Regions from separate parts of the Pseudoalteromonas sp. SG43-6 genome, predicted to be linked through region 4. Evidence: predicted binding sites of a transcription regulator. Region 4 holds the regulator's gene; each other region holds the start of a gene.

Region 1 (5,327 bases), on a different contig from region 4:
TTAGGTAATACCCGCATAACATTCACGGAAATATCACCAAATAAACTATTAGATTGATTTGACTTAGTATCACCTTTGAATTTAGCACCGCTGCCCACACCAAACTGAATACTATCGCCACCAATATTAACCGGTAGTCCGCCTAACCCAATGACAGGATCTAAGCTGGCATCACTTTGTTTATCCGTTTCAGTTTTAGCTGCTTTAGATGATTGCGTCGATTCTTGCAGTTTAACTGTAATAATATCTCCGGTGCGTAACGCTTTTTTATCTGAATATAAATCGTTTGATAAATTGCTATCAAACAATGAGCCTGTCGGTACAACTTGCGCTGCAGCAGGCTCTGGGTACATAGGAGCATAGTATGGATCATCTTGAACCACGCTGTGGTTTTGAGTCGTCATACAACCACTCAATATAAATGCACCCGTTAAGATTATAGATAAATTACGCATAACTTTGCTCCGAATTAGTTAAAGTTGCTGACTGATGTAACTCATCATTTCGTCAACCGCTGAAATCACCTTTGAATTCATTTCATAGATACGTTGAGTTTCAATTAGGTTAACTAACTCTTCGGTTACATTTACGTTAGAGGTTTCAAGTGCGCCTTGGACAACAGTGCCTAATCCTTCTAGACCAGGGTTACCTTGTACAGGTGCGCCACTGACGGCCGTTTCGGTATATAAATTTTGGCCTACAGGCTCTAGACCTGATGGATTGATAAAGTCACTGATCGTTAACTGACCAATCACCACATTCTCAGGTTGTCCTTCTATTTTCACCGATACCTCACCATCTTGTGATACGGTAATTGACTTCGCATCATCCGGTACATTCATTTCTGGCTGCACAGGAAAACCTGCACCAGCAGTAACAATACGACCATCTTCATCCGTGGTAAATTGACCATTTCGAGAATAGGCGATATTGCCATCGGGCTGTAAAACTTCAAAAAAACCGGGCCCTGATATCATCCAATCCAATGAGTTTTCAGTGGTTAACATGTTACCTTGAGAAAAGTTCTTCTGATTAGCAACTACTTTGGTACCAGCACCAAGCATCAGACCAGAAGGCATCTCTGTATCTTGTGATGAACGCCCCCCTGGCTGATTAATATTTTGATAAAGCAAATCTTCAAATACAGCACGACTTTTCTTATAACCAACAGTACTGGCATTGGCTAAATTATTTGAGATAACCGAAATATCGGTTTGTTGAGCATCAAGCCCCGTTTTACTTATCCACAATGCAGGATTCATATTAATGTCCTCTCAATAAAGTTAAACAATACGCAGCAATTGAGTTTGACGTTCGTCAATTTCTTCAGCCGTTTTCATTAACTTAACTTGTAATTCAAATTGGCGTTGATGGCTTATCATATCCACCATCTCATGTACCGGATTCACATTTGACATTTCCAAAGTGCCACTCATTACTTTCACATCATTAGAGATGTCACAAAATCCACATATACCATTTTCCAGTAATTCGGGTTTTGGTCGAAATAAGCCATCATTGCCTTTTTCAAGCTCAGAATTATTTGCCTTAATTACCTTCAAACGGTCAACAACTTCTAAAAAGTTAGCCGGCGCACCTTGCGGGCGAACTTGGATTGAACCATCGTCACTAAATTCGACTTTCTCCACTGGCAATGGCAAAATAATCGGTCCACCTTCGCCAATAACTTGACGCCCGTGACTGGTGATCAAAGCGCCATCAGGAGTGATATTCAACGTGCCAACTTTAGTATATGCCTCATTACCTGAAGCATCTTGCACTGTAAGCCACCCTTTATCGCTCATAGCAATATCAAGATCACGTCCAGTTTCAACAATACCGCCGGAAGTCATATTAGAGCCTGGCCGTTCCTGCATAGTAAAAACACGTGTCGGTAAGCCTTCACCAAAAGCTTGCATTGAGCGCGCTTGCGCGAAGTCAGCTTTAAAGCCTGTGGTATTGGCATTTGCTAAATTATTTGCTTTAAGCTCTAGGCCCCGCAAACTTTGCTTAGCTCCAGACGCTGCAATGTAGACCATCTTGTCCATAACATCGACTCACGTTAAAAATCTATAACATGACAAATGCAAGATAAGTGCCACAATAAAATGACGTAATAAATTACAAAATATAATCAAGCACAAATAAAAAAGGCTGCTAATAAATAGCAGCCTAGGTGTCGGATTGTAAAAAATATTAAAACGAGATTAACGGATCTGCAAAATAGCTTGCTGTAGTGTTGAATTCACTTCGAGTGCACGCGAGTTAGCTTGGAAGTTACGCTGTGCGCTGATCAAATCAACAAGCTCATTGGTTAAGTTCACGTTTGATTGCTCTAATGCTGATGAGCTAATCTTACCAAATGCGCCTGAATTTGCTTCACCCGCTACAGGGTCACCTGAAGTTAAACTTTTCTTCCATGACGTATTGCCTACTTGTTGTAACCCCTGTGAATTGGGAAAACGGACTAACGCAACTTGTCCTAAATAATTAGAGTCGCCATTACTATAAGAAGCAACAATTTTTCCATCAACACCAATGTCTATATTTGCCAACCGTCCCACAGCAGCACCATCTTGAGATAATACTTTATTTTCAAACTTGCCTGCATGCTGAGTCGGGATTTTTGCAGAGGTACCTGCTTCATCGCGCCAGTTGATAGTTACATTATTAGGAAAGCTAGCACCATTGCCTAAAAACCCTGTCAAATTAGTGCTATCTAACACAACAGGGTTAAATGTATTGCCTGTATTTGCGGTACCATTGGTGTTAAGTGGTAAGCCGTTCGCATCAAACTGAAATGTTGAAATTGGGTTAAATGGTCCAGTAGCGCCTTGCGAGCTACCATCTGGGTTGAATGCTTGACCGTCTAACGTTGCATAGGTTTGCCACTCATTAGCATTACCTGTAACAGCTGCATCTGTTTTCACAAAATACAATTGCATAGTATGCGGCTCACCTAGCGAATCATAAACATTGGTTGAGGTAGAGTGAGTATATGACCCTGATTGAGTTGGATCAAATGGTGTAATAGTCGGTGTATCTTTGGTCGAATCCAATCTAAATGACGAATATACACTTGTGGTAGCGCGCGGGGAACCTGACGAATCAGGAATTTGAATCGCCCCAGAGGAGGTTAAACTTACTGATGTTGCATCTCCACTAACTTCATCAACAGGAAAGCCTTGTAAGTAATTACCTTGTGCGTCAACGATAAAGTTATCTTTATCTAATTTAAACGCCCCTGCACGAGTAAATGTTTTATCTTGTGAGCCTAACTCATTGCTAAGAGCAAAGTATCCTTCACCTCCTATAGCAAGATCGAGTGAATTTTTAGTGCCTAATGTTGAACCTTGGTGAAATTGCTGTGCTACAGATGCTGTTTGTACACCATCACCATTTTTAGTTTTACCCGAAGAAAAAACTGATGATGAATAAACATCGGCAAACTCAGCTCTCGATTCTTTAAAACCGTAAGTATTTACATTAGCGATGTTATTAGCAGTAACATCCAAATCTTTTTGTGCGGCAGCAATGCCAGTTAATGCAATATTAAAACTCATAATTCACCTCTAACCTATAAAATTTAGCCAATAGGCTAAAAAATAAATAAAATTTATCACGCAATTTCTGCGACATCAGACAGCTTAACTGCCCCTTCTTTAGTGTTAATAATAATACCGTTAGCGCCATTAATATTGACGCTATCAATATTTTTATAAGAGGCCATGGGTAAACTAGTAAATTCTTCGCCCATGCTGCCCTCTGCTTTGATATTGTATTCTCCTGGCGGAAGGCTCTCACCGGCTTCATTTTTTCCATCCCAGTTAAAACGTAAGCCACCAGCAGGTTTATCACCTAACTCAATTACTCTCACTAGTTGTCCGGAAGCATCTGTAATACTGAGCCTTAAATCTTTAACGGGACTTTCAACAGCAATCATGCCCGAGACATCACCACTGCTGTTAAGATCTAATGTATCTGATTCAACTAAAGCTTTTTTACCTACCAGAGTTGATGCTTGCAACGCTGAATTAGAGGTCATTGAAGCAGCCAAAGACTCAAACTTTGAATTTAAATTTGAGATACCTTCTGCCATGGTAAAGTTCGTCATTTGTGCAATCATTTGGTCGTTGTCCGCAGGTTTACTGGGATCTTGAAACGACAGTTGCTGCGTTAATAATGAAAAGAAATCCTCTTGCGTTAATGCATCACTTTTCTTTTCACCAGTCTTTTCGTCAGCCTCTTGTTTACTCGGCCAACGAAGCGAATCTATATAGCTTGATGATGCAGTATTTATGTCGTTACTCATAATCTAACCCTCAATTACCGCTGCCCAAGCAACAGTGTTTTACTTAACATTTGCTTCGCTGCATCAGCAACTTGCACATTGGTTTGATAAGAGCGTGAGGCGGAAATCATATTAGCCATTTCTTCAACGACATTAACGTTAGGTTTGTAGATATAACCATTTTCATCCGCACTGGGGTGATTTGGGTTATATTCAATTTGCAGTGGTTTATTACTCTCTACAATGCCTAGTACTTTAACGCCAACAGACGATCCCTGCGTATTACCAGTTGATTCTGATGCTTTCATCAGTTCAGCTGCAAAAACAGGGTGACGCGCCCGGTAAGTTTTGTCTTGGCTTGAGCTAATGCTATTGGCATTGGAAATATTACTTGCGGTGGTGTTCAAACGCACATTTTGCGCACTCATACCACTACCTGAAATATCAAAAACGTTATATAAACTCATGCTTAGGCTCCTTGACTACCGAGGGCTTTTTTAAGGCCTTTAATTTTACTACTCATAAATTGCAGGCTTGCCTGATACTCTAATGAGTTCTTTGTATACAAGTTTCGTTCCACTTGTATATCAACCGAGTTACCATCACCTGTATCTGCTTGATTTGGCGAACGAAACATTTCACTATTACCGACATAACGACTACCACCGGCAATGTGATTCGGGTTAGTTGTTACCATGTTATTGCCGCCTTGCTGGTGGCTTTTTGCCGCTTTCAATGCTGAGGCAAAGTCGATATCCTTCGCTTTATAGCCCGGCGTATCAGCATTAGCGATATTGGTTGCTAATAACTCAGCACGTTGCGAACGGATCAACATTGCATGAGGATGAACCCCAAATGCTTTATCAAAACTGATAGCCATAACCATCTCCAAAAAATTGACTTAAGATGATTAATGCAAAAGGTGAGCCAACTAGATTAGTATTTTATGAAGTGTTTAATTTTTGATTTAAAAAGAAAAACGATGTGGAGGCACATCGTTTTATCGTATTCTAGATTCGGCTTTACTACCGATGAG
Region 2 (5,327 bases), on a different contig from region 4:
CAAAAAACCCTCATCACAATAATAGCGCGTTAAATTGGTTAATGCTCAACGAGCAAAATGAAATTATTTACCCAACCGCCCCTAAAACAATTCGCGTTAATTAATAGAATTGGTATCAACGCACAGTTACGTTACAATAGCAGCGACTTTTATCAAGCAATAGTGACTTATGAATCAGCAAGCAAACAACCCGTTACATGGCATTACACTCGAACAAATAGTAGTAAAACTCGAGCAAACACTTGGCTGGAAAGCAATGGGTGAGCATGTTGATATTCGCTGTTTTAAATCTGACCCAAGTGTAAAATCGAGCCTTAAATTTTTACGTAAAACACCTTGGGCGCGTACCAAGGTCGAGCAGTTATACCTCGATAACTGTGTCGATGCACAACCGCAAAACAGCGGTTTTGTGTGGCCTAGTATTAAAAAGAAGTAACAGCCATTGCGCGTTATAGCTTATAACGCGCAACAAGTTCAGTTACTCGACCTGCTCTGCACAGATCACCGCCAGTGATTGCGGAGTAATTTCAATGATCAATTTATCAGCACTTTTAACTTCACCATCAAGTACATATTTTATTTCCTGAGTCGCCGATATTGCAACGCGGCGCGCATTGGTATGATGTGAATTAATCGCAAAATGTGCTTGGGTAATACTGCTAAATACCAGCTCAGCAATACTTAATACATTGGCTGATGCGTCTTGGTTTGGAGTGAGCCAATTAACATCGAGCAAGCCATCGTAATGATCTGGCTGTCCCCCACCTTGCGCTAGTAAAGTAGTAAAAGGTGCAGCATTAGCGACAATTAAACTATTGGTATGTATTTGCTGCGGCTCGTTATCATCTAGCTGTACGGTGAAATCTTGGGCTTTTTGTTCGCCTAAAGCTTGCCAGAAGCCCTGTAAATATGCGAACTGACCAAGCTCATTTTTAGTATCCCGATCGGCTTTTTCAATCATGTGTTGTTCAAAGCCAATCCCTGCTAACAGCAGCATTAACTCACCATTGCAATATGCTGTATCCATTTGCTTGGTTTGCCCTTCAATAATCAAATCACATGCTACTTCCACAGGGATCAACTTTGACTTAATTCCCATTAACACATGTGCTAGAGCATTGGCCGTGCCAAATGGGATAATACCTAATTTACAGTCTGTGTTTACCAAAACACTTGCCACTTCTGCCACGGTGCCATCGCCGCCGCAGGCGATGATCATATCTGGCTTATCAGCTATCGCTTGTTTGGCCAACACAATCCCATTTTTCTCGACTGATGTGATCATCACTTTTAAGTTATAATAAGCAGATAAACGCGCAACAATTAAATGCTCTTTTTGCTGCCATAACTTAGTGCCGGAAACTGGATTGGCAATTAATACCGCTTTATTTTTGATTAATAACTCACCCTTTCTATGGCGTTTAACTAGTTGACGTAGTTGGTGTTTATTTAAATTAGCGGTTTCGCGTGTTTCTTTTATTTGCGCAAGCACTTGATGTACATCAGCCTCCTTATTTTGACTGAGTAAATAAGCCGCCATCACAAACACTGAACGACCACGACCCAACGCACAATGCACCACCACACGACGATTATCTTTAATATGATGGGCAATCCAGTTAATCGCTTGATTAAGCTGCGAACGTGTTGGGACTCGATGATCAAGCACTGGGATATTTAAATAGTTTATGTTTTCTTGTGTTGATGACCATTCAAGTCCATCAAATTCACAGGTTACATCTAAAATCGCGGTAATACCGTTATCTTTTAAAGTATCTATATCTGAAGGGAATAAGCGACAGGCTAAAAATAAGTGTTCGTTAATTTGTTGTAATGGCGGTACTTTATCGTGCTTTCGGCTCCACGCGTTATAAACTTGTGCCCCCAATAAAAAAGGTATGAAAGCCCAACGAATGTAAAACGGGATAACACCGTTTTCTCGTTTACGAAAAATTTTTGCAATATTAAAAAAATAGGCACCGCTTACCAGTAATAAAGATAAAGCCGTCCAATAGAATAGCAGCGAAAAATAGCTAGGACTAACCTGCCACCCCATAATGATAAATACAATTGCCAATAATAAGTAACTTATTGCGGCCCACATAAACGCTCCTTTTGTCGTTAGTTATACCCAAATAGAAATGCAATCTATGCGCCACTAAAAAAATCAAATGGAAATAAATATTCATATATATTTCATAGTATTAAGATATCAGCTGATTAGTTTCGTGATACTTGCTGTGTATACATACGTTATTTTTACACACCTGTGCAGCTAACTTACACAGTTGAAAGTATAGATTATTAAATAACTTAGACCATAAAAAAGCCTAGGTTATAAATAACCTAGGCTTTTTTGTAAAAACATATCGTTTAACTTTACACGTCGATTTTGGTTAACCAGCCATGGGTGTCTGGTGCTTTACCCCATTGAATATCGTTCAAGGCTTGGCGCAAACGCATTGTCGTTGGCCCTGCTTCACCAATGCCCACTTTGTATTCTTTATCATTATGAATAAAAGTACCCACTGGGGTTAATACCGCAGCAGTGCCAGATAAAGCAGCTTCAGTACCCGGTTTTGCAGCACGCTCAAGTAATTCAGTGACTGTAAAATTGCGCTCGGATACTGTCATACCTAAATCTTTAGCGATGGTTAAAATACTGCTGCGCGTCACGCCATGTAAAAAGGTGCTGTCTAGCGCTTTAGTAATAATTTCATTACCATCAATTAAAATAAAGTTTGCGGCACCAGTTTCTTGTACATCACCGCCTGGGCAGAATAGAATTTGGTCGGCTTGATGTTGCAAGCGTGCTGCCGTAATGGGTGCTAATGCACTAGCGTAGTTACCACCACTTTTGATCATACCCATGTGCGGGGCACAGCGCATACCATCTTCTTCTAGTAATACTCGCAACGCAGTCGCGCCACCAGCAAAGTAATCACCCACAGGTGATAATAGCACATACAATAATGAACTTAATGACGGCACAGCCGCTTTACCAATGGCAGCTTCAGTACCGATATGAGTTGGACGAATATACATAGAGCCCGGTGGTAACGGCGTTTCATCAGCATACTGGCGGACAATATCAATGATCATTTTTTCAAGCTTGGCTCCATCAACTTCAGGTAAGCTTAATAAATGCGAGCTTTGTTTCATGCGGGCAATGTTAGCGTCCATGCGGAAAATATAGACTGAGCCGTCTTCATGGCGAAATGCTTTTAACCCCTCAAAACATGTACTTGAATAGTGAAGAACATGTGCACCAGCATGAAGTTCAATTTTATCTGACGGAACAACAGAGCTTTCGCTCCAAGCGTTATCAGTAAAACGTGCTTGAATCATCTGCGGCATAAATACGGTACCGAATGCGGCCATTTTAATCTCTCTTATGTGGTCTACTTTTACCCCATTGTATGACATTCATGCACTGTTTAACCATAACTAAAACAAGGCATTTATTGGAAGTAACAGGATTTTTTGCAATTTCGTCAGTATTTAACTTTGGTAGGTCCTATTATTCTGCTTTGCGGCGTCATTTCCAGCTCTCTAAACGATGAATGTAGGACTGCAGTCTCAGATATAAAACTGATCTCCGCAACTTGATAAGCCGTATTTTACTGCTAGGCTAACTGGTGGAAAAGCATGAAAATAATGATAAGCACCCATCATTTAGTTGGTTTTTTGCATCCATTTTACATCATCATACGTTTACTAACTGACAATAATAATAGGAACTCTATGGAAACCGACGAATTATTACCCCTACTAAGTGCAACCGCGCAGGGCAATAAACAGGCATTTGCTAAATTGTATAATGCCACAAGCGCAAAGCTGTTTGCGATCAGCTTAAAAATGTTAGGCAATCGTGCTCATGCCGAGGAAGCGCTGCAAGATGCATTTGTGAAAATTTGGCACAATGCATCTGATTATCAAGTAACCAAAGGCACAGTGATCAGCTGGATGATCAGCATTGTTCGTTATCGTAGCTTAGACTCTTTGCGCTATCACAAAGTGCGTAAAGAGCAATCCTTAGATGACGACTCTGCAATCTCAGATGATTTAACTGACTCACCTTTAGCTATTGATTACGAAGATAAAAGTAAACTCGTTGATTGTATAGAGCAACTAGATGAACAGCAAAAACAAGCGATCCACTTAGCCTACTACAAAGGCTTGACTCACAGTGAGTTAGTTGATCATATTGATACTCCGCTTGGCACAGTAAAAAGCTGGATCAGACGCGGCCTGCAACAGTTGCAAAGGTGCTTAACGTTATGAATTTTGACAATCAAAAACTTATCGATATGTTGGCGGCTGAATACGTGTTAGGGACCTTAAAAGGCTCTGCTCGTAAACGCTTTCAACGTTTAATGCTCTCATCAAATCGTGTTCGAGAAGCAACCTGGATGTGGGAGCAACATTTAAATAATTTAGCCAGCTCAATTAAATCTGTGCCGCCTGATAGCCACGTTTGGGAAGCAATTTCACAGCGTATTGACCCACAGCAAGCAGTGGTACCAAACAATGTTATTCAACCTAAAACAAGTATTTGGCAAGCGTGGTCGTTAATTGCTACCGCAGCAAGTATCGTATTAGCTTTGATTATTTGGCAGCCACAAACGCCTGTCGGGCAAAACACTCAGCAAATTGCGCTGTTTAAAGATGCCAGCGAAAAACCATTATGGTTTATCGATATCAACGAACAAGGTTTATCAATAAAAGCCAGCGACAAATTGACCGCCAGAACTGATAAGGATTATGAACTGTGGATGATATTAAAAGGTCAAGATGCACCTATTTCGTTGGGCCTTTTACCAAAAGATGGCGTTAAATCGCTATTAAAAGACTCACGTTTCAACGCGCAAGATATCGCATTACTTGCCATAAGTTTAGAACCTATTGGAGGCTCACCAACAGGCTCTCCCACCGAAGTACTGTACACAACTGAGTTAATTTTACTGTAAGTAAACCAACAACACGCAATAAAAAGCCAGCAAAAGCTGGTTTTTTATTCCATTAAATTCAACGAGGTAATTTTAAATATACATTCCATTAATATTTTTTACTTTTTATTGCATCCAATGGTAATTGCTTTGCGTATTAGTAGTGACCACTATCTAAAACTAAAGGACAAAGTCATGAAAGCTTTAACTCCCTCAATATTAGCAGTTGTAGTATGTAGTACCTTAGTAAGCGTCCCATCAGAGGCGTCAAGTCACCGTGAAGCTCCAAATATCAGTCGCTTCCCGACTTTAGATTCAACAGATTTTTATGCATTTAACAGTTATGAACAAGGCCGTGGTGATTATGTCACCCTGATT
Region 3 (5,327 bases), on a different contig from region 4:
TATCACCGGATTTTTTATACATCCAATGAGCAGCAACTCCTTTATCTGCCATGTGATCCATATCGTGAGTACGGATCTGGATCTCAACAGGGATCCCATGAGGACCAACTAATGAGGTATGCAACGATTGATAACCATTAGTTTTAGGTACTGCTATATAATCTTTAAAGCGAGTTTCGATTGGTTTATATAAATTATGGGCAACGCCAAGTACCCGATAGCAGATATCCATTGAATCAACTGCAATTCTAAATGCGTAGATATCCATGACTTCATTAAACAGTAACTCTTTATTAAGCATTTTTTTATAAATACTATATAAATGTTTTTCGCGCCCAGAAACAGTGGCTGTAATGCCAGCTTCTTCAAGGCGTGCTGTTATCTCGGTTTGGATATTTGAAATGACTTCTTTGCGATTGCCGCGCGCTTTGGCAACTTCTGACTTTAAAGCGCGATGACGCATCGGGTAGAGGGCTTGAAAACCTAAATCCTCTAACTCATTTTTAATATCGTGAATACCTAAACGATTAGCAATCGGCGCATAAATCTCTAACGTTTCGCGGGCAATACGTCGACGTTTGTCAGGACGTAATGCTCCAAGAGTGCGCATATTATGAGTACGATCAGCAAGTTTGATTAAAATAACACGAATATCTTGTGTCATTGCCATAATCATTTTTCGATAGTTTTCAGCTTGGAATTCTTTTTTATCTTTAAAGCTGAGCTTATCAAGTTTGCTTACGCCCTCAACTAATTCTGCGACTGTCTCGCCAAAAATTTCGGCTAAATCTTGTTGGCTAAAGTCGGTGTCTTCAATCACATCATGCATTAATGCAGCCATTAACGTTTCGTGATCTAAATGCATACCAGCCAGAATTTGGCTTACTTCAACAGGGTGAGTAATGTAAGGTTCGCCACTTGAGCGAGTTTGACCCTCATGGGCCTCTCGGGCTACCACATAGGCTTTTTGTACCAGCTCTACATCAGCAGCAGGTAAGTATTCTGATATTTTCTTTTTTAGACCTTCAAAAAGATACATTCACACTCCAATGTTCTCGTGAAGCAAATAGGTAACGGTATGTTAAGAATATACGATGAAAAGAAGGGATTGCCAACGGCTAGAATAGAAATACTATACCGTTGGCTAAATCAGACAAGGAAGTCAGATTATTGGTTGCCGCCTACAATAGCTGCAACTGCAGCCATTTCAGCCGCCTCTTGATGTTGTTGCTCTTCACGATCAATAAGATCCATTGATGAGCTATCTACTAAACCAAGTTCAATTTCACGTAAAGCAACAACCGTTGGTTTATCGTTTTCAGGATCAACCAGTGGCTTTTTACCACCGACCGCGATTTGACGGGCACGACGGGCCGCAACTAAAATTAAATCAAAACGATTACCAATTGCATCTACTGCATCTTCAACAGTTACGCGAGCCATCTTAGCACTCCAAATAAATTTTTAAGCAAAGACGTAGTTTACTGCACCGAGTCAGATTCGCCAATAGCTTGTGGTTAATTTAAACAAATAAAATACTTACTGAACCCAAATTAGGATTTAACGCAGTAAGTCTACGAGTAAATCTTGATGGCGAATAGCTTGGCTTTGTAGCGATAAGCGTTTTGCCAATACGATCGTCTCAATTTCCTTCAGCGCAGTTGCAAAATCATCGTTAACCACGACATAGTCATATTCATTGTAATGAGACGTTTCAGATTGTGCTTTTGCCATGCGACCAGCAATGATTTCTTGTGAATCTTGGCCGCGATTATTTAAGCGCGCTTCAAGCTCAAATTTTGACGGTGGTAGGATAAAAATGGTTTCAACATCAGCGACCAGATCACGAACTTGACGTGCACCTTGCCAATCAATATCTAAAAATACATCAATACCTGCTGCAAGCTGCTCTTCAATTGCTTGCTTTGATGTACCGTAGTAATTACCGAACACTTGCGCCCATTCAAAAAAATCATTCTTTTCAATTAATGATTTGAATTCATCAACATTTACAAAGTGGTAATGCACGCCATTTGCTTCGCCCGGACGAGGCGAGCGAGTAGTATGCGATACAGATACTTTCATATCATTATACTTAGTTAACAATGCATTGATTAAGCTGGATTTACCCGCACCAGATGGTGCCGATAAAATAAATAAGTTTCCGCGAGAGTGTGCCATGGGTTTTTACCTAAAATAAACCGACTAGAGCTGCTAATAAGCTCCGCCTTAATTTTGGTATTGTACTTTATTTAGTGAAGTTTACTCAACTGCCGAAAGTATCCTAGTGAGGTGATTAAATTTTAACGTATTAATAACCGTATTTTTGTTACGGCAATGATGACTGTTTAAAAAACTCCCGCATTTTAACGATTATTTGTACTTAGTTGCATAATGCAAAAATGGTCGTTGCAAGTTGCATCTTTCATCTTCAACTTTATTTTATTTTGTTTTATTTCAATGCTTTATTTTTTGGAATGATGCCTGCATTGGTACAGTTACTTAATGATTGAGGGCTTACTAATGAGATTAACCCATTTAGCCATAGCGTGTTTAGTTTCACTTCCTTGTGCTGTATTTAGCCAGCCATTCGATAATTGCCCTAGTCAGGCATTTTTGATGCAGGATGCAAAGGCACAGCTTTACGGTATAGATTTAGTGTCGGCTAAACCTACGATTTTATCATCGGCTTTGACGTTTGCTAGCGAGGCAAATAATGAAAGTGTGAATGCCGTCGGTTTTAATTACAAAGACCAATACTTATACGGTTTTAGCCGACAATCGCCTAAAAGCGTGGTGCAAATTGGTAGCAACTACGAAATGAAGCGGTTAAATGTTACTGGCCTACCCGATACTAATTTTTATGTAGGTGATATTCAAGTGACTGGTGAGCAAGCAAATCAAAGTGCGATGTATTATGTATATACTCCCAATTTTGGTTTATATGAAATCAATCTAGAGGGTGATCTAGATGCCCCCATAACTGCTCGGCTACTACCTGCAACCGAGACATGGAACTTAGGTATATTTGATTTTGCATTTCATCCGCAAAGTAATCTGTTATACGCAGTTGAATCAAATGGTGATTTGCATGAAATTAACGTTGCAGAAAATACTACCAAGTTTATTACTCAAGTTGATATTGGTGATGATACGGGCGCATTTGGTGCTGCCTATTTTGATATCAATGGTCAGTTTTATTTTAGTAATAATAAAAGCGGAAAAATTCACAAAGTTGATTTAAGTATTAGTCCTGTTGTTGGTTATACGCCTGTTGCGAATGTGTTTACATCGGGCCCTAAGTCAAGTCAGAACGATGGGGCTCGTTGTGCTATTGCCGAAGTTGAGGTAACAGATAGTTCGATTGATTTTGGTGATGCTCCTCTACCTTATAACACCAGTTTAGAGCAAAGCGGAGCCAGGCATTTATTCGATCCTAACAGCACTGGCAGTAACCTGATTTATTTAGGCGATACAGTCGATGGTGAAAATATCAATACTGATGCCGACTTAATCAACAACCCAGTTGATGCATCAGATGATGGGGTGAGCTTTGTGACGGCAATATCGGCGGGTCAAGATAGCCAAATTATTGTAAACGCCTCTGCGAGTAGCTTTTTATATGCATGGTTTGATTGGGATCAAAATGGCGGCTTTAGTGAAAGTGAGCGCATAATAACTAAATATCAACTTAATCAAGGCGATAACAGTATTTTAATTAATGTACCTAGTAATGTTAAAGCTGGGCAGACATGGGCTCGTTTTAGGGTAACTGATGGCTCGGAAGCTTCGCTTATTACTGCCACTGGCGGTGTTTTAGGTGGTGAGGTGGAAGATTATGAAATAACAACATTTGCTAGTGCTGTATACCCAGGAGAAAACGATTGGGTGACACTTGCTTATGAAGATAAATGGCCGTTTGCAGGTGATTATGACTTTAATGACGTGGTCGTAAATTACCGTACTACTCAGCTCATTGAGGGCACTAATGTTGTTGGTTATAAAATTGATGGCCAGTTAATTGGTGTAGGAGCAACCTATCATAATGGCTTTGCGGTAAGCCTTAAAGAGACGGTAAATAATACAACTTACTCAATTTTAAGTAGAGAAGTCGATGCCGATAATATTCGGTTTGTGATTAATGGCGAACTACAAACAGGCTCATTTTTGGAAGCAAACACAGAGCAGGCTATTTTAATTTTTATGCAAGACACTTGGCTGCATGTGAATAAGCAATCAGGGTGCGAGTATTTTAGAACGGAAAGCAATTGCGACGTTAACAGCAAAGTAACTTTTAGTATGACTATCCCATTAAAAGTCCCTAAAGCGAAAATATTATCCCCCGGAACATTATTAGACCCTTTTATTTTTGCTACAGAGGGCTTTTATCATGGCGATTTTTTAGTTGGTAAAAATGCGCGCAGCTGGGAAGTACACATGAAAAATCAAGCGCCCACAGAAGTATTTGACGCGACTTTGTTTGATCTCAGTGGTGCAGATGATGTGAGCCAGCAAGAAAGTGGTTTGTTTTTCTTAACTGAAAACGGCCTACCATGGGCGATTGAAGTAGGAGTGCAATGGTTACATCCACTTGAAGGTGTAGATATAACCGATGCCTACGATAGCTTTGCTAATTTTGCTCAGTCGTCAGGAAAGCAAAATCCACAATGGTTCAATCGCTACAACAGCAATAATGTGGCAGTTAGAGGGGAACAGTAATGAAAAAATTAACTGTAATTTTATGCTTATCATCATTTTTAGTTGCGTGTGGTGGTGGTGAAAGCGAAAGTACTGCGGCAGTACCTGCAGCTGTTGAATCACTACCATCGAGTGTCGTTCCTATCACCACCGACTCAGCCGGAATGGCCAGTTTAGTGATAGATGATCGTTTTGATTTATCAACGAAATTTAAACTAAAGATTGATGTAGATCTCTCTATAGGTGACGTAAGAGCTTACTTAAATATTTGCCAAAAAAAGGCCAATAGCCTACGTGCTGATTATGGAAACTGCTTAGTTAGAGCTCCTTTGTCGCAAGGCTCTATAAAAACTACGCTTGCAATGAGTAGACAAGATATCGAACTGATTGCAGAAATTTGGTTTTACGATACCAGCACTCAACCCCTTTCATTTGCATGGCAGTTTGATACACAAGCAGAACATCAGATGTTTGAAATAAGGTAGTAAAAGTCAAAGGCAAGCAGTAACGGTAAAGTGATCAAGCTAAAGAATACACCTAGGTATATTCTTTATACTAGTTAGGGTAGTGATTTATGTTGAAGTTTCTTAATGATAACAATGGCGATCTTTTGCAAAAAAAGAGGCTAG
Region 4 (5,327 bases):
GTATCTTCTAAACGCATCAACATTCCTTACTGTAAACGTGAGTTGTTATTCTTGTTCACGATGGCGAATTTTCACATTGCTGTGGCTCATCGAGAAGCTTTCACCTATAGTTTGCGCTAGATAAACTGAGCGATGTTGACCACCGGTGCAACCAATAGCAATTGTTAAGTAACTGCGGTTATTACGCTCCAAATGCGGTAACCAAGTTTGTACAAAGGTTTGGATCTGCCAAGTGAATTTTTGTACGATACTATGGCTGGCTAAATAATCTTTTACTGGCTGATCAAGGCCTGTAAGTGGCTTAAGCTCAGGCTCCCAATGTGGGTTTGGTAAAAAGCGTGCATCAAAAACATAATCAGCTTCTTTTGGGATACCATATTTAAAACCAAATGATTCAAAGGTAATGATTAGTTTTTTATCTTTTTTCCCTAAAATCTTTTCACGGATTGACTCTGCAAGCTGGTGGACACTCAGATCAGTGGTATCAAGTATAAAGTCAGCGCGAGTAGTTAATACATCAAGTAATACTTTTTCTTGCTTGATAGCTAAATCCAGTGGCAAAGAGTCCAAAGATAATGGGTGTAAGCGGCGAGTTTCAGAAAAACGTTTGATCAGGGTTTGATCATCACTGTCTAAATAAAATAGCGTCGGATTTGCAAAACCAGGCAAGTATTCAAGAATATCGTTAAATTCTTCCTGCTCTTTCGGTAAATTACGGACATCAATACTGACGGCAATTTTGTCATAATTATCAGAGACACTGCGCACTAATGAAGGTAATAAGTTTACCGGAATATTATCTACACAATAATAGCCAAGATCTTCTACTACACGCAGAGCAACAGATTTACCTGAGCCAGAACGCCCACTGATGATGATTAACTCCATGTAAATTCTCCTTCATTTGGCTACGATTGCGCAGCAATTACGTGATACAAATCTTGGTCTGTTTTTGCGCTACGTAGTTGTTTACAAAAATCTTTGTCGTTGAGTTTATCAGCAATTGTGGCTAACGTCTTCAAATGAAGTTGGCTATCACCATCTGGCACGATGAGAGCTACAAATATATCAACTGGGCGATTATCTATCGCATCAAAATCAATCGGTGATTCACTCACTATAATTATTGCTAGCGGGTTTTCAACACCACTCATACGGCCATGAGGAATAGCAATACCACGACCAATACCCGTACTACCTAGTTTTTCTCTCGACAGTAGTGCGTTGAGGATTTCTTGTTGTGATAGCTGAGGAAGTTGTTCATGAGCCAATTGGCTGATAAATTCAATGATCCGTTTTTTGCTATTAAAAAGGACCGCAGCTTTACTGCAGTCCTGGCAAATAAGTGAGCTTAATTTCATAGTGTTAGTGTCGAGCGTGCTTCTCTTTGTGTTTAATTACCTGACGGTCAAGTTTGTCGATTAGTCCGTCAATGGCTGCATACATGTCTTGGTGCTCAGTTGAGGCAAATAATTCAGCGCCACTGACATGTAATGTGGCTTCTGCTTTTTGGCTTAGCTTTTCTACATCAAGAATGACATGGACATTATTGATATGATCAAAATGCCTTTCAAGCTTGGCAAACTTATTGTTTACATAGTCTCTTAATGAATCAGTAATTTCTACATGACGACCAGTTAAATTTAGTTGCATAAGCATTTTCCTCTTGTGATTTTACGCCTTAAATCAAACTTTTACGTTGATTTGACGGTGGAATAGCCAGTGACTCGCGGTATTTTGCAATAGTCCGTCTAGCTACTTTGATACCTTGCTCTGCCAATATATCTGCAATTTTACTATCACTCAATGGTTTCGCTGAGTTTTCTGCACTGATCAATTTTCTGATCAATGCTCGAATGGCTGTCGATGAGCATTCGCCGCCGTTCTCAGTACTTACATGGCTCGAGAAAAAATATTTTAACTCAAATATACCACGAGGGGTATGCATGTATTTTTGGGTGGTTACACGAGAAATTGTTGATTCGTGCATCTCAACCATTTCGGCAACGTCGTTTAGTACCATAGGGCGCATGGCCTCAGGGCCATGCTCAAAGAATCCTTGCTGCTGTTTAACAATGCAGTTGGTTACTTTGAGTAACGTCTCGTTACGACTTTCTAGGCTTTTAATAAACCATTTAGCTTCTTGCAAATGCGAGCGTATAAATTGGCTGTCAGTGCTTGATTTTACAGAGCGTGACATCGCCGCATATTGGCTGTTCACTCTAATTTTTGGCATGCTGTCTGGATTGAGTTCAACCACCCAGCGACCTTTAATTTTTTTCACCGAAACGTCAGGAATAACATACTCTGATTCTTCGCGTACTATGGTATCCGCAGGCTTTGGGTTAAGGCTGTGGATCAGTGTCATTACTTCTTTTAGTTCATCTTCTTTAAGCTTAGTCTTTTTCATCAAAGTGCGATAGTCACGACTAGCTAATAAATCGATATGATCAGTTAAAATCATTTTTGTCTCGCTAATCCAAGGAGTTGCAGGATCAAATTGATTTAATTGAATACATAAACATTCTTGTAGGCTGCGCGCAGCAATACCAACAGGGTCAAACAACTGAATGCGTTTTAACACTGCTTGCACTTCGTCGAGTTCGATTTCTTCTTCGTTATTACCTTGATTTAAGCTCTCTGCAATGTCTTCGCAGCTCAAGGTTAAAATACCTGAATCGTCAACGGCTTCAACAATCGCAATGGCAATGGCTTCATCGGTTGGACTAAAAGGTGTGAGTTGTAATTGCCACATTAGATATTCGTGCAAGGTTTCAGTTGAGGCACCTTGATAAATTGACTCATCTTCAGGCATTGGCCCAGATGACGTATTTGGCGCAGCACTCATGTATTCGTCCCAGGTGACGTCCATAGCCATTTCGTCACTTAAGGTCTCTTTACTTAATGCTTCGCTACTTTCTTGTTCATATTCGCTTGGCTTGTCGTCTGCTGATGCGCTAACGGTTAAGTCATCGTTATCTTGTTTTTGTTCGTTTTTACCAGCCGTGTCGTCTGAATATTCATGTTCTTCTAGCTCTAACAATGGATTGCTGTCGAGCGCTTCTTGAATTTCTTGCTGGAGATCCAATGTACTGAGTTGCAATAAGCGAATTGCTTGTTGCAGCTGTGGTGTCATTGTAAGTTGCTGGCCCATGCGCAGCTGGAGTGATTGCCTCATGTATCTCTAACAATCCTTTTATTGTTATCATCGTTAAGTCTAGCAGATACTTAGCCGAGCGTGGCTTTATAGCCTAAATTGCTCGCCCAGGTAAACATCGCGGACTGTTTGGTCGGCGAGTACATGCTCAGGGGTACCTGATGCAATTAACTCCCCATGAGAAACTATGTAGGCTTTTTCACAAACATCAAGGGTTTCTCGTACATTGTGGTCGGTAATAAGCACGCCAATACCACGGTTTTTAAGGTGTTCAATAATCTTCTTTATATCTAACACTGAAATAGGATCAACGCCAGCAAAAGGCTCATCAAGTAAGATAAATTTTGGGTTTGCGGCTAAAGCGCGTGCAATTTCAACTCGACGACGTTCACCGCCAGATAATGCCATACCTTGGCTGTCGCGGATATGTTGAATGCTAAACTCATCAAGTAAGCTGTCGAGCGCTTCTTCTCTGGCTTGTTTATTCAGCTCTTTACGAGTTTCTAAAATAGCCATCAGGTTTTGATAAACAGTTAATTTACGGAAGATGGATGATTCTTGTGGCAGGTAGCCAATCCCTAACCGTGCGCGACTGTGCATTGGCAGTAAGGTGATGTCATTATCATCAATACTGATTTTACCTTTGTCGCTTGGAACTAAACCCACAATCATATAAAAGGTGGTGGTTTTACCAGCGCCATTAGGACCCAATAAGCCAACAATGCTGCCTGCGCTAACTTCTAAACCCACGCTTTTTACAACTTGGCGACCTTTATAGCTTTTTGCTAGAAATTCAGCTTTTAATGTACTCATGGCTGCCCTTTAGATTCGTCTTTTTTACTGTCTACTGGTACCAAAATGGTGTGCACACGATCGCTTGAGCTTGCGCCTTTTTCAGCACTGATCAGTTGCTGGTCCATATCATAGGTAATGCTTCTGGCATTGATTTTTTGACCTGCCTGAGTGACTTGTGCATTGCCAACCAAGGTTAAATAGCGCTTAGCGACATCGTAACGGACTTCATCAGCACTGGCACTCATTACTGTGCCATCAGTTTGTTTTTCTTCAAAGTAAGCCGGACTGCCAGTTGCGACAAGTAGTTGTTTGTTATCGCCTAAATCTTCGCGCTTATGGACTTCAAGTCGATCCGCTTTGATACGGCGGTTACCATGAATGATTTCAACATTTTTTTCAAAAATACCGATATTATCTTTCAGTTGGGCAAGCTGCGTGTCAGCACTGATAGAGACTTGATCTGCAGGTGGTGTCGTATTTTCAGCAAAGCTTGCAAAAGCAATGAATAAGCTTGGTATAACAAGCAAGTGAGCAAATTTATTGGTCATAATATATGGTTCGCGTATGGTTAATTAGTTCTACCACTTCGGCTTTTAAGTCGGCATGGAGACCGCGCCCAGTGATTTTTAAATTTGGTCCGATTAATTCAACTGGTTGTTCTGAACTCATGGTTTGTAGTTCAATATCAACCTGAATATTATCTGCGTTTATATGTTCAATCATGGCATTATTGGTCAGGTTTTTAGCAACCACATTACCTTCTAAAATTAATTGATGATTTTCATATAAGGTGGCTTCATCGGCATTAATTTGCCACGTCTGCTGTTGATTATAGAGTGTAAAAATAGGTTGTTCAAAGTAAGTGAACCCTAACTGTTGATAGAGTTCCATTTTTGCAGCTGTTACTTTGTGGCTAATTTTACCTTGTTCATCAAATGCGGTTTGTTTTAATGCCACCGCAGTATAATCAGGTTTTGCTATTATATCTTCTTGGTGTTGTTTTATGGCGGTACTTTGATAAAAATACGGATACCACAGCCATACCATGCAGCCGACAAATAATACGCATAATATTAAACGCGCACTATTCATGAGCTCGTGCCTTCGCTGGTTAATGATTTACCATTTTCGAGCATTAATAAATCAGTGAGTTCACGCACCGCCCCAAAGCCACCAGGTAGCATGGTTGTATAATGTGAAATGCGTTTGATTAGTGGATGCGCATCATTTACTGCCACCGCAAAACCAACCAATTCCATTACCGGCAAGTCAGGTCCGTCATCGCCTATGTAAGCGATTTGTTCATCGCTTAACTGCAATTTATCCTTGAGCTGTTGATAAGCTTGCAACTTGTTTTCTTGGCCTTGGTAAATAT

The links. Region 4 encodes sigma-54, which starts transcription at its own class of promoters, with help from an activator protein. Its sites were predicted from a motif close to GTTGGCACGNNNNTNGNNT; they were not measured.
Region 1: a site for sigma-54 is predicted at 2,085-2,103, ahead of H5201_RS04340 (flagellar basal body rod protein FlgF). Genes of this name have one in related genera too.
Region 2: a site for sigma-54 is predicted at 2,142-2,160, ahead of H5201_RS01075 (diacylglycerol kinase family protein). Genes of this name have one in related genera too.
Region 3: a site for sigma-54 is predicted at 2,472-2,490, ahead of H5201_RS15605 (LruC domain-containing protein). Genes of this name have one in related genera too.

What each region holds. Positions count from the first base shown of each region.
Region 1 covers NZ_JACJEZ010000006.1:139,556-144,882, forward strand. Annotated here, with positions in the region: gene flgH (flagellar basal body L-ring protein FlgH) at 1-455, opposite strand, end outside; gene flgG (flagellar basal-body rod protein FlgG) at 474-1,262, opposite strand; gene H5201_RS04340 (flagellar basal body rod protein FlgF) at 1,284-2,048, opposite strand; gene flgE (flagellar hook protein FlgE) at 2,208-3,563, opposite strand; gene H5201_RS04350 (flagellar hook assembly protein FlgD) at 3,620-4,312, opposite strand; gene flgC (flagellar basal body rod protein FlgC) at 4,327-4,758, opposite strand; gene flgB (flagellar basal body rod protein FlgB) at 4,761-5,171, opposite strand.
Region 2 covers NZ_JACJEZ010000002.1:69,436-74,762, forward strand. Annotated here, with positions in the region: gene H5201_RS01065 (DUF1496 domain-containing protein) at 1-104, shown strand, start outside; gene H5201_RS01070 (VF530 family DNA-binding protein) at 170-436, shown strand; gene H5201_RS01075 (diacylglycerol kinase family protein) at 479-2,104, opposite strand; gene H5201_RS01080 (branched-chain amino acid aminotransferase) at 2,380-3,381, opposite strand; gene H5201_RS01085 (sigma-70 family RNA polymerase sigma factor) at 3,745-4,284, shown strand; gene H5201_RS01090 (anti-sigma factor domain-containing protein) at 4,281-4,970, shown strand; gene H5201_RS01095 (DUF4331 domain-containing protein) at 5,145-5,327, shown strand, end outside.
Region 3 covers NZ_JACJEZ010000038.1:3,359-8,685, forward strand. Annotated here, with positions in the region: gene spoT (bifunctional GTP diphosphokinase/guanosine-3',5'-bis pyrophosphate 3'-pyrophosphohydrolase) at 1-1,039, opposite strand, end outside; gene rpoZ (DNA-directed RNA polymerase subunit omega) at 1,168-1,443, opposite strand; gene gmk (guanylate kinase) at 1,561-2,181, opposite strand; gene H5201_RS15605 (LruC domain-containing protein) at 2,524-4,719, shown strand; gene H5201_RS15610 (hypothetical protein) at 4,719-5,183, shown strand; gene H5201_RS15615 (endonuclease/exonuclease/phosphatase family protein) at 5,273-5,327, shown strand, end outside.
Region 4 covers NZ_JACJEZ010000067.1:2,584-7,910, forward strand. Annotated here, with positions in the region: gene H5201_RS20240 (HPr family phosphocarrier protein) at 1-17, opposite strand, end outside; gene rapZ (RNase adapter RapZ) at 46-888, opposite strand; gene ptsN (PTS IIA-like nitrogen regulatory protein PtsN) at 909-1,361, opposite strand; gene hpf (ribosome hibernation promoting factor) at 1,366-1,653, opposite strand; gene H5201_RS20260 (RNA polymerase factor sigma-54) at 1,682-3,178, opposite strand; gene lptB (LPS export ABC transporter ATP-binding protein) at 3,245-3,970, opposite strand; gene lptA (lipopolysaccharide transport periplasmic protein LptA) at 3,967-4,500, opposite strand; gene lptC (LPS export ABC transporter periplasmic protein LptC) at 4,490-5,044, opposite strand; gene kdsC (3-deoxy-manno-octulosonate-8-phosphatase KdsC) at 5,041-5,327, opposite strand, start outside.